DNA from 2 places in the Streptomyces sp. NPDC127038 genome. Region 2 is predicted to be linked to the other one. Evidence: riboswitches for the same ligand, from Rfam matches in the RefSeq annotation. Region 2 holds a riboswitch; the other holds the start of a gene.
What was found. A riboswitch is a leader RNA that binds a small molecule or an ion and turns the genes downstream of it on or off. The one in region 2 is predicted to bind thiamine pyrophosphate.

Region 1: it holds a riboswitch for thiamine pyrophosphate, as region 2 does, so the genes downstream of both, thiC (phosphomethylpyrimidine synthase ThiC) here and thiO (glycine oxidase ThiO) in region 2, are expected to answer to the same signal.

What each region holds. Positions count from the first base shown of each region.
Region 1 covers NZ_JBHXDQ010000033.1:62,186-67,299, reverse strand. Annotated here, with positions in the region: gene ACFWI4_RS22780 (LysR family transcriptional regulator) at 1-118, opposite strand, end outside; gene ACFWI4_RS22775 (VOC family protein) at 307-702, shown strand; gene thiC (phosphomethylpyrimidine synthase ThiC) at 800-2,620, opposite strand; TPP riboswitch at 2,613-2,769, opposite strand; gene ACFWI4_RS22765 (YibE/F family protein) at 2,841-4,382, shown strand; gene ACFWI4_RS22760 (SsgA family sporulation/cell division regulator) at 4,465-4,902, opposite strand; gene ACFWI4_RS22755 (IclR family transcriptional regulator) at 5,004-5,114, opposite strand, start outside.
Region 2 covers NZ_JBHXDQ010000024.1:56,041-61,154, reverse strand. Annotated here, with positions in the region: gene metF (methylenetetrahydrofolate reductase [NAD(P)H]) at 1-16, opposite strand, end outside; gene thiE (thiamine phosphate synthase) at 186-845, opposite strand; gene ACFWI4_RS18820 (Rv2175c family DNA-binding protein) at 937-1,308, opposite strand; gene ACFWI4_RS18815 (NAD(P)/FAD-dependent oxidoreductase) at 1,373-2,611, opposite strand; TPP riboswitch at 2,805-2,917, shown strand; gene thiO (glycine oxidase ThiO) at 2,915-4,081, shown strand; gene thiS (sulfur carrier protein ThiS) at 4,078-4,278, shown strand; gene ACFWI4_RS18800 (thiazole synthase) at 4,282-5,076, shown strand.

The sequences.
Region 1 (5,114 bases), on a different contig from region 2:
TCGCCTTGATCACCTGGCTGACCCGTCCGGTCGTGATCCGCAGACGCTCGGCGGTCCTGCCGAAGTGCAGTTCCTCGGCCAGCGTCAGAAACGTCTCGGTCTCCAGTCGTTCCAGCATGAATCCCCCGTCGTTAAATCTGGCTCAACAGTCGTGCAGCGATCATGTCTTGATGGCATCCGTCCCGCGGCGGATCGTAGAAGGCGTCGGCACGGCCCGGGGGACGGATCGGGGCGTGGCCGTGCCGACGTGATCGACCCCGCCCCGTTCAGCGCGTGGCCCCGCCACGCCGTCGACCTGGAGACGACATGACCACCGTGCGCGTGAAGGCCTTCGACCACCTGGTCCTCAACGTCCAGGACGTCGAGCGGTCCCTGGCCTTCTACACCGGACTCCTCGGCCTGGAGCCCGTGCGCGTCGCCGAATGGCGGCGCGGCCAGGCGCCGTTCCCGTCGGTGAGGATCACCGCGGAGACCATCATCGACCTGGTGGCACATGCCCCCGAGGGGTCCAACGTCGACCACATCTGCCTCACCGTGGAGCCGCTGGACTGGGACCAGGTCATCGCGTCCGGGACCTTCACCGTGCTCGAAGGACCCGTGCAGCGCTACGGCGCACGCGGCAGCGCCACCTCGGTCTACGTCCAGGACCCGGACGGGAACACCGTCGAGCTGCGCTGGTACCCGCAGGACGCAACGCCGTGACCGTGCCGGGGCGGGCCGGGCCGCGCCATGGCGGTGCCGTGGGGCGGCGGCCCGGGTGGACCTCCCGGGCCGCGCCCCCGGCCACCTGTGGAGCGACTCAGTCGGCCAGTGGCAGGTACACGCGGTTGCCCGCCTCCGCGAACTCCCGGGACTTCTGCAGCATGCCCTCGGAGATCTCCTCTGCGGAGGCGCCCTCGGCCACTCCGCCGCCGAACCGCTCGTTGATGTCCTGGCTGATCTTCATCGAGCAGAACTTCGGCCCGCACATGGAGCAGAAGTGGGCCGTCTTGGCGGGCTCGGCCGGCAGCGTCCGGTCGTGGAACTCCCGTGCCGTGTCCGGGTCGAGGGCCAGATTGAACTGGTCCTCCCACCGGAACTCGAAGCGGGCGTCGGAGAGGGCGTCGTCCCATTCCTGCGCACCCGGGTGGCCCTTGGCGAGATCGGCCGCATGGGCGGCGATCTTGTAGGTGATGACGCCGGTCTTGACGTCGTCACGATCGGGCAGGCCCAGGTGCTCCTTGGGCGTGACGTAGCAGAGCATGGCCGTGCCCCACCAGGCGATCATCGCGGCACCGATGCCGGACGTGATGTGGTCGTACGCGGGCGCGACGTCCGTCGTCAGCGGGCCGAGGGTATAGAACGGAGCTTCATCACAGATCTCCTGCTGAAGGTCGATGTTCTCCTTGATCTTGTGCATCGGGACATGGCCCGGGCCTTCGATCATCGTCTGGACCTGAAAACGCTTCGCGACCTTGTTGAGTTCCCCGAGCGTCCTCAACTCCGCGAACTGCGCGGCGTCGTTGGCGTCGGCGATGGAACCCGGCCGCAGCCCGTCGCCCAGCGAGTAGGTGACGTCGTACGCGGCGAGGATCTCGCAGAGCTCCTCGAAGTTCTCGTACAGGAACGACTCCTCGTGGTGCGCGAGGCACCAGGCGGCCATGATCGATCCACCGCGCGAGACGATGCCCGTCTTGCGGTTCGCGGTGAGCGGTACGTACGCCAGGCGCACGCCCGCGTGGACCGTCATGTAGTCCACGCCCTGCTCGGCCTGCTCGATGACGGTGTCCTTGTAGATCTCCCAGGTCAGTTCCTCGGCGCGGCCGTCGACCTTCTCCAGTGCCTGATAGAGCGGCACGGTCCCGATGGGGACGGGGGAGTTGCGCAGCACCCACTCGCGTGTGGTGTGGATGTTGCGGCCGGTGGACAGGTCCATGACCGTGTCCGCGCCCCAGCGGGTCGCCCAGGTCATCTTCTCGACCTCCTCCTCGATGGAGGAAGTGACCGCGGAATTGCCGATGTTGGCGTTGACCTTCACCAGGAACCGCTTGCCGATGATCATCGGCTCGATCTCCGGGTGGTTGACGTTCACCGGCAGCACCGCCCGGCCTGCGGCGATCTCCTCCCGTACGACCTCGGGGGCGACGTTCTCGCGGACCGCCACGAACTCCATCTCGGGGGTGATCTCACCGCGTCGCGCGTAGGCGAGCTGGGTGACCGGCTGCCCGGGACGCCCACGGCGGGGCTGACGGGGCCGGCCGGGGAAGACCGCGTCGAGATTGCGCAGTCCTCCGCGTGGGGCCGTGTGCTTGATCCCGTCGTCCTCGGGACGGACGGGACGGCCCGCGTACTCCTCGGTGTCTCCGCGGCCGATGATCCAGTTCTCGCGCAACGGGGCCAGCCCCCTGCGCACATCGGTGTCGACGGCCGGATCGGTGTACGGCCCCGAGGTGTCGTACAGCGTCACGGACTGCCCGTTGGTGAGGTGCACCTGGCGAACCGGCACCCGCAGATCGGGGCGCGTGCCCCCGACGTACGCCTTGTGCCAGCCGATGGACCGTCCGTCCTGGCCGTTCGCAGACGCCGGGGAGACCCCGTCCGTCCGGCCGAAGGCAGGCGTGCGTACATCCTTGTCGGTCATGAGACCTACTCCCTACGCCGGCATTACCCGGTAACAGGTTCAGCGGTCGACGCAGCGGCTTCCGATCGCCGATGTTTCATGTGAAACATCGCGAAGACGGAGGTCAGCGCCCTCTCAGCCCGGTGCTCCGAGCTCCCGCGTGTGCAAAGGTGCCTCCACGCTAGCGTCATGTCTGGCGCGGTGAACAGAGGGCCCTTGACGTTCTTGCGATGATCGGGCGGTGACCACGACCCGGCAGCATCCGTTCCCTCCGCCCGAGCCACCGCGGCGTCCCGGCTCCGACGGCGGCCGCGGGCAGGGCCCCGGCAGCGGGCACGGGCCGGGGCACGAACACGGTCCGGAGCACGGCCGAGGACACGGACACGGGCCGGAGAACGATCACCACGGTTCCGAGGACGGCCACGACCACGGTCCGGGTCCGCGGCGCGGGCGCGACGAGCCCGCGAACGCCGGGCACGGGCACGGGCATTCCCACAGTCACGGCCCCGCCGCACCGGTCTCCCGGCATCTGCGCAAGGTCATCGCCGCGGTGCTGATCCCCTTCGCGGCCGCGGTCGTCGTGGGGCTCGTGGTGCTGTGGCCCGGCGGCGCTCCGGCCCACGAGCGCACCGGTGTCGGCTTCGACCGGCAGACCCAGCAGGCGACCGTCACGAAGATCGACCAGGTGGACTGCAAGTCCGTGAACGCCTCTTCGGCGGGCTCGCTGGGCGACACCTCAGGCACCGGGGGCTCGGCCGCCCGGCGCGGGACGGCGGGGGACTGCAAGAAGGCCACAGTCCGGGTCGACACCGGGAAGGACAAGGGCCGCACGTTCACCGAGATCGTCCAGCCGGACCAGTCACGGCAGTTGCACCAGAGCGAGAAGGTCGTCGTCGCCTACGAGCCCTCCGCCCCCAAGGACCTCCAGTACTCGGTCACGGACGCGAACCGGAAGCTGCCCCTGACACTGCTCGCCGTGATCTTCGCCCTGGTCGTCGTGGTGATCGGGCGGATGCGCGGAGTCATGGCGCTGGTCGCCCTGGCCATCAGCTTCATGATCCTGAACTTCTTCATCCTGCCCGCGATCCTTCAGGGCTCGAACCCGCTGCTCGTGGCCGTCGTGGGATCCAGCGCGATCATGCTGATCGCGCTCTACATGTGTCACGGCCTGTCGGCCCGGACCTCCGTGGCGGTGGTCGGCACCCTGCTGTCCCTGATGCTGATCGGTCTCCTGGGCTCGTTCTTCATCGACTGGGCCCTGCTGACCGGCAACACCGACGACAGCACCGGCCTGATCCACGGTCTGTTCCCGTCCATCGACATGAGCGGTCTGCTGCTGGCCGGTGTCATCATCGGTTCGCTCGGCGTCCTGGACGACGTGACGGTGACGCAGACGTCCGCGGTCTGGGAGCTGCACGAGGCGAACCCCACGATGGGCTGGCGCGGGCTGTACCGCGCGGGCATCCGCATCGGCCGCGACCACATCGCCTCGGTCGTCAACACCCTCGTCCTGGCCTACGCGGGCGCCGCGCTGCCACTGCTGCTGCTCTTCTCGATCGCGCAGAGCAGCGTGGACACGGTCGCCAACAGCGAACTGGTCGCGGAGGAGATCGTGCGCACGCTGGTCGGATCGATCGGGCTGGTGGCGGCCGTGCCGGTGACGACCGCGCTGGCCGCCCTGGTGGTCGCCGCGGACCGCGACGGCGGTGCGACGGTCCCCGCCCAGGCCGCGGCCGCCAGGACCCCGGCACGCAGCGGGAAGGGACGACGCCGCAAGCACTGACCGCCGCCGGGAAGCGCTGAAACCATCCTGCTCCGGCGCACCGCGTGAGGAAGCGTTACTCCGCTCCGGGCCGGCCGCGGCGTCAGCCCGCGCTCTGCTCCTCGGTGAGGATGCGGTCGAGGACCGTGTCGAGCGAGGTGTCGAAGCCTTCGAGGGAGCGCTCCTGTCCGAGCGGCACGAGCCTGTCCGTGCGGTCGAGGAACGCGACGAGCGGCGCGGTCCCGGACCGGAACAGCGCGTGATCGGCGCCGACCTGAAGCCGGATCAGTACCTCGCCGAGCGCCTCCGGGTCGGCCGGAGCGATGTGCACATCACCGTCGCCACACGGCCTGCCCACTCCGTCGATCAGCAGCTCCCGGCCGAACACCCAGGTCACGGGCGCGTCTCCGGGCAAGTGGAAGGTCAACCGCACGGCGTACGGATCACAGGTCTCGTATCGCAGTTCGACGGGAATGCGGAAGGACAGCTCCTCGGACACGAGGAAGCTCATCATGACCTCTGCCTGCACCGACTCGCGCATCGCCTACCCCGTCGTTTGCCGTCCACCGGCCAGGATTCGTCCCACCCGACACTGCTGGAAATATTGCTCAACGTGCATGCCGGATTACAAGGAGTGAGTTTTCAGATACTGATAGAGAAGGCGAGTGTTCCTAGCAGCCGCCCGACCTCGCCGTGCAGCTTCCGGGCCGCCGACATCAGGCGGTCGCCCTGGTGGGACGGGAGGGAGAAGGC
Region 2 (5,114 bases):
CGGATCCGAGGGCCATACCGGCAGGTTAGCCAGAGGGCGGCGGTCCCCCAACCGAACCGCTGACATTTGTCCGATCTGTCGACTTCTTGTCCACCCCTCGGACAGCGGCCGTGTCGGGACGCCCCGTGCGCCGGCCGCGGGCCCGCCGGTGCGGCCGGGACGGCCCGCGCGGGCCCGCCGCGGGCCTACGCCGTGCGCAGGCGCTTCGCGAACTCGGCCGCGGCCGCGCCGGGATCGTCCGCCTCGGTGATCGCCCGGACGACGACGACCCGGCGGGCACCTGCTTCGAGCACCTCGTCGAGCCGGCCGAGGTCGATGCCGCCGATCGCGAACCAGGGACGGTCGGTGCCGAGGGCCGCCGTGTGGCGGACCAGGCCGAGTCCGGGCGCGTGGCGGCCCGGCTTGGTGGGGGTGGGCCAGCAGGGGCCGGTGCAGAAGTAGTCCACGCCCTCCTGGACGGCGGCGGCCTCCGCCTCGGCCTCGGCGTGCGTGGAACGGCCGATCAGCACCTCGTCGCCGAGGATCGCGCGGGCCGCGGGGACCGGGAGGTCGCCCTGGCCCAGGTGCAGGACGCCGGCGCGGGCCGCGTGGGCCACGTCCGCGCGGTCGTTGACCGCGAGGAGCCTGCCGTGCCGGGCGCAGGCGTCGGCGAAGACCCTCAGGGTCTCCAGCTCCTCCGCCGCCTCCATGCCCTTGTCGCGCAGCTGCACGATGTCGACGCCGCCCGCCAGGACCGCGTCGAGGAACTCGGCGAGGTCGCCCTGGCGCCTGCGGGCGTCCGTGCACAGATAGACACGGGCGTCGGCGAGGCGGTCCCGCGCGGTGGTGGCGGCGTTCTCGGGCATGCGTGGGTCCCCCGTTGTCGGTGCGCGGGGGAGCGCGGCGGGCGGGATGGTCCCGCCGCCGTGCTCCCCGTGCCGGACGGTCTCTATCAGGTCAGACGGCGAGCGCCTGGGCGCGGCGCTTCACCTCCGTGCCGCGATTCTCGCTCAGGGCCTGCGCGGGGGTGCCGGGCAGGGTCGGGTCGGGGGTGAAGAGCCACTCGAGGGCCTCTTCGTCGGAGAAGCCGTCGTCCCTCAGGAGCGTCAGGGTGCCGGCCAGGCCCTTGACTACCTTCTGCTCGTCCACGTCGATGAAGTCGGCGGGGACGTGCAGCGCGCGGTTCTCACCACGGCGTACGGCGATCAGCTGGCCTTCCTTGACCAGCTGCCGGACGCGCGTCACCTCGACGCCGAGCTGTTCGGCGATGTCGGGGAGGGTGAGCCAGGCGGGGACGAGAGCATCGATCTTTGCGTCAATCTCGGTCACGGGACAAGCGTGCCATCCCGGACCGACAGTCGGAAGCCGAGGGCGTCCGTACCGGGGTTCCCGGTCAGGCCGTGGCGCCCTTCAGGGGCCTCGCCGGGTCCGCGAGCAGCTCCGGGTCCATGGCCGCGCCCGCCTCGATCAGCCGGCGGCCCTGGGCGAGATCCCTCGGGCGGCCCACCGCGAGCAGGGCGACGAGCCGCGTCCCGCGCAGCCAGCACACCGACCAGGAGGCGCCCGAGGGGTCGCCGCGCCACACCAGGGTGTCGGCGGGCGTGTGGTGGCCGACGTACTGCACGAAGCGGCCGAACTGCTCGGACCAGAAGTAGGGCACCGGGTCGTAGGCGGCGGGCGTCTCCCCGACGATGTTCAGGGCGACCGTGCGGGGGCCCTGGAGGGCGTTGTCCCAGTGGTGGACGAGGAGGCGTTCCTCGTAGCGCCCGGACGGGAAGGAGGCGCAGTCGCCGACCGCGTAGACGTCCGGCACGGAGGTGCGCAGGTGGTCGTCGGCGACGATCTCCCGGTGGGCGCCGAGCTCGATGCCGGACCCGGCGGTCCAGGCGGTGGCCGGACGCGCGCCGATCCCGACCACGACGGCGTCCGCGGGCACCCGGGAGCCGTCGTCCAGGACGACCGCGCCCGGCTCGACGCGCTCCACGCGCGCGCCGGTGCGCAGCGAGGCCCCGCTGTCCGCGTACCAGCCGGCCATCGGAGCGGCGACCTCGGCCGGCAGCGCTCCGGCGAGCGGCCGGTCGGCGGCCTCGACGACGGTGACCGCGCAGCCCGCCTCGCGCGCCGCCGTGGCGAACTCGGCGCCGATCCAGCCCGCTCCGACCACCACGATGTCGTGCTGCCGGGCGAGGACGGGACGCAGCCGGTCGGCGTCGTCCAGGGTGCGCAGCAGATGCACCCCGGGCACCCCTTCGGCGCCGGGGAGCCGGATCGGCTCGGCCCCGGTGGCGACGACCAGGACGTCGTACGGGACGGGTCCCGCGTCGGTGTCCAGTTCGTGCTCGCCGGGGCGCACCCCGAGGGCCTCGCTGCCCAGTCTCAGGTCGATGTCCAGGGACTCGAAGTCGACGTCGAAGGCGGAGCCCTCGGACTTGCCGAGGAGGACGGCCTTGGAGAGCGGCGGCCTGTCGTAGGGCTGATGCGGCTCCGCGCCGATCAGCGTGACGGTGCCCGTGAAGCCCTGTTCGCGCAGGGCGACCGCGGTCTGCACCCCGGCCATGCCCGCGCCCACCACGACGACCCGCCGTACCGCGGACCCCCGCGGCGGGGACTGTGCCTGCGTCTGATCGCTCACCTGATCACCATAGACACGTGACGATCCGTCAGTCAGCGCACGTGCTCGGTGACCTGTTGCACACCGCCGGTCCCGCGCGGTCCCCGGCCGTGCCCGGCCAGGCTCCGGGGGCGGCGGCGGGGCCGCCGGGCGCCGCGCCGCGGGCGGAGGCTCCCTTACCGGCACGGAGGGGGGCGGGCTAGGGTGGCCGACGTAAAGCACTCGCGGGAGCCCGGACGAACCGGGCTGAGAGGGAGGCTGGGCGGCCTCCGACCGTACGAACCTGATCCGGGTCATGCCGGCGAAGGGAGGGGCTGGACGCCCATGCCGTCTGCACGTTCGTCGGACGTCCTCGTCGTCGGGGGCGGGATCATCGGTCTGGTGACGGCCTGGCGGGCCGCGCAGCGCGGGCTGGACACCGCGCTGGTGGACCCCGAGCCGGGCGGCGGGGCCGCCCGGGTCGCGGCCGGGATGCTGGCCGCCGTCACCGAGCTGCACTTCGGCGAGGAGACCCTGCTGGGCCTCAACCTCGCCTCGGCGCGCCGCTATCCGGACTTCGCCGCCGAGCTCACCGAGGCCACCGGCCAGGACCTCGGCTACCGCAGGTCGGGCACGCTGGCCGTGGCGCTGGACGCCGACGACCGCGCCCATCTGCGGGAACTGCACGCGCTCCAGGTCCGGTCGGGGCTGGAGTCGGAGTGGCTCAGCGGCCGCGAGTGCCGCCGTCTGGAGCCGATGCTGGCGCCCGGGGTGCGCGGCGGCCTGCGGGTGGACGGCGACCACCAGATCGACCCCCGCAGGCTCGCGGGAGCCCTGGTCACCGCGTGCGAGCGGGCCGGGGTGAGCGTGCACCGGACCTGGGCGGAGCGTCTGACCGTCGTACGGGAGCGGGCCACCGGGGTCGTCACCGCCGAGGGCACCGCGCTCGCCGCGGACCGGGTGGTGCTCGCCGGAGGCAGCCTCAGCGGGCGGCTGGCGGGCGTCCCGGACGACGTGGTGCCGCCGGTGCGGCCGGTCAAGGGCCAGGTGCTGCGGCTCACCGTGCCCCCTCGGTACGCCCCGTTCCTGAACCGGACCGTGCGGGCCGTGGTGCGCGGCAGCCACGTGTACCTGGTGCCGCGCGAGAACGGCGAGCTGGTGGTGGGCGCGACCAGCGAGGAACTGGGCTGGGACACCACGGTGACGGCGGGCGGCGTGTACGAGCTGCTGCGCGACGCGCACGAGCTGGTCCCCGGGATCACCGAGCTGCCGCTCACCGAGACGCGCGCGGGGCTGCGCCCCGGCTCGCCGGACAACGCGCCGCTGCTCGGCCCGAGCGCGCTGGAGGGCCTGCTGCTGGCCACCGGCCACTACCGCAACGGCGTGCTGCTGACGCCGGTGACCGGCGACGTGATGGCCCATGTCCTGACCACCGGCGAACTCCCCGCCGAAGCCCGCCCCTTCACCCCGCTGCGCTTCGGCGCCCAGGCCCGCACGGAGCTGCCCGTATGAACGTCGTCGTCAACGGGGAGCGCCGGCTGGTCGCCGCGGGCACCGCTCTGGACGCGATCGTCGCGACCCTGACCCCCTCGTCGTCCGGGGTGGCCGCCGCCCTGAACGAGACCGTCGTCCCGCGCGCGCAGTGGTCGTCCACCGCGCTCGCCGAGGGCGACCGCGTCGAAGTCCTCACCGCCGTCCAAGGAGGCTGAACCATGGCAGACGATCCCTTCGTCCTCGGCGGTACGGCCTACGCGTCGCGCCTGATCATGGGGACGGGCGGCGCGCCCAGCCTCGACGTGCTGGAGCGCTCCCTGGTGGCGTCCGGCACGGAGCTGACGACGGTCGCGATGCGGCGCGTGGACGCCTCCGTGCACGGCTCGGTGCTGTCGGTGCTGGCCCGGCTCGAGATCCGGGTCCTGCCGAACACGGCGGGCTGCTACACCGCGGGCGAGGCCGTGCTGACCGCGCGGCTGGCGCGCGAGGCGCTGGGCACCGACCTGGTCAAGCTGGAGGTCATCGCCGACGAGCGCACCCTGCTGCCCGATCCGATCGAGCTGCTCGACGCGGCGGAGACCCTGGTCGACGACGGCTTCACCGTGCTGCCGTACACGAACGACGACCCGGTGCTGGCGCGGAAGCTGGAGGACGTCGGCTGTGCGGCGATCATGCCGCTCGGCTCGCCCATCGGGTCCGGGCTCGGGATCCGCAACCCGCACAACTTCGAGCTGATCGTCGAGCGCGCGGGGGTGCCGGTGATCCTGGACGCGGGAGCGGGTACGGCGTCGGACGCCGCGCTGGCGATGGAGCTGGGGTGCGCGGGGGTGATGCTGGCCTCGGCGGTGACGCGGGCGCAGGAGCCGGTGCTGATGGCGGAGGCCATGCGGCACGCGGTGGAGGCGGGGCGCCTGGCGCGGCGGGCCGGGCGCATCCCGCGGCGGCACTTCGCCACGGCCTCCTCCCCCGTGGAGGGCAGGGCGGCGCTGGACCCGGAGCGCCCGGCCTTCTGATCTCCCCCGTACGGCCGGCGGCGGGCGGGCGGCGGCCC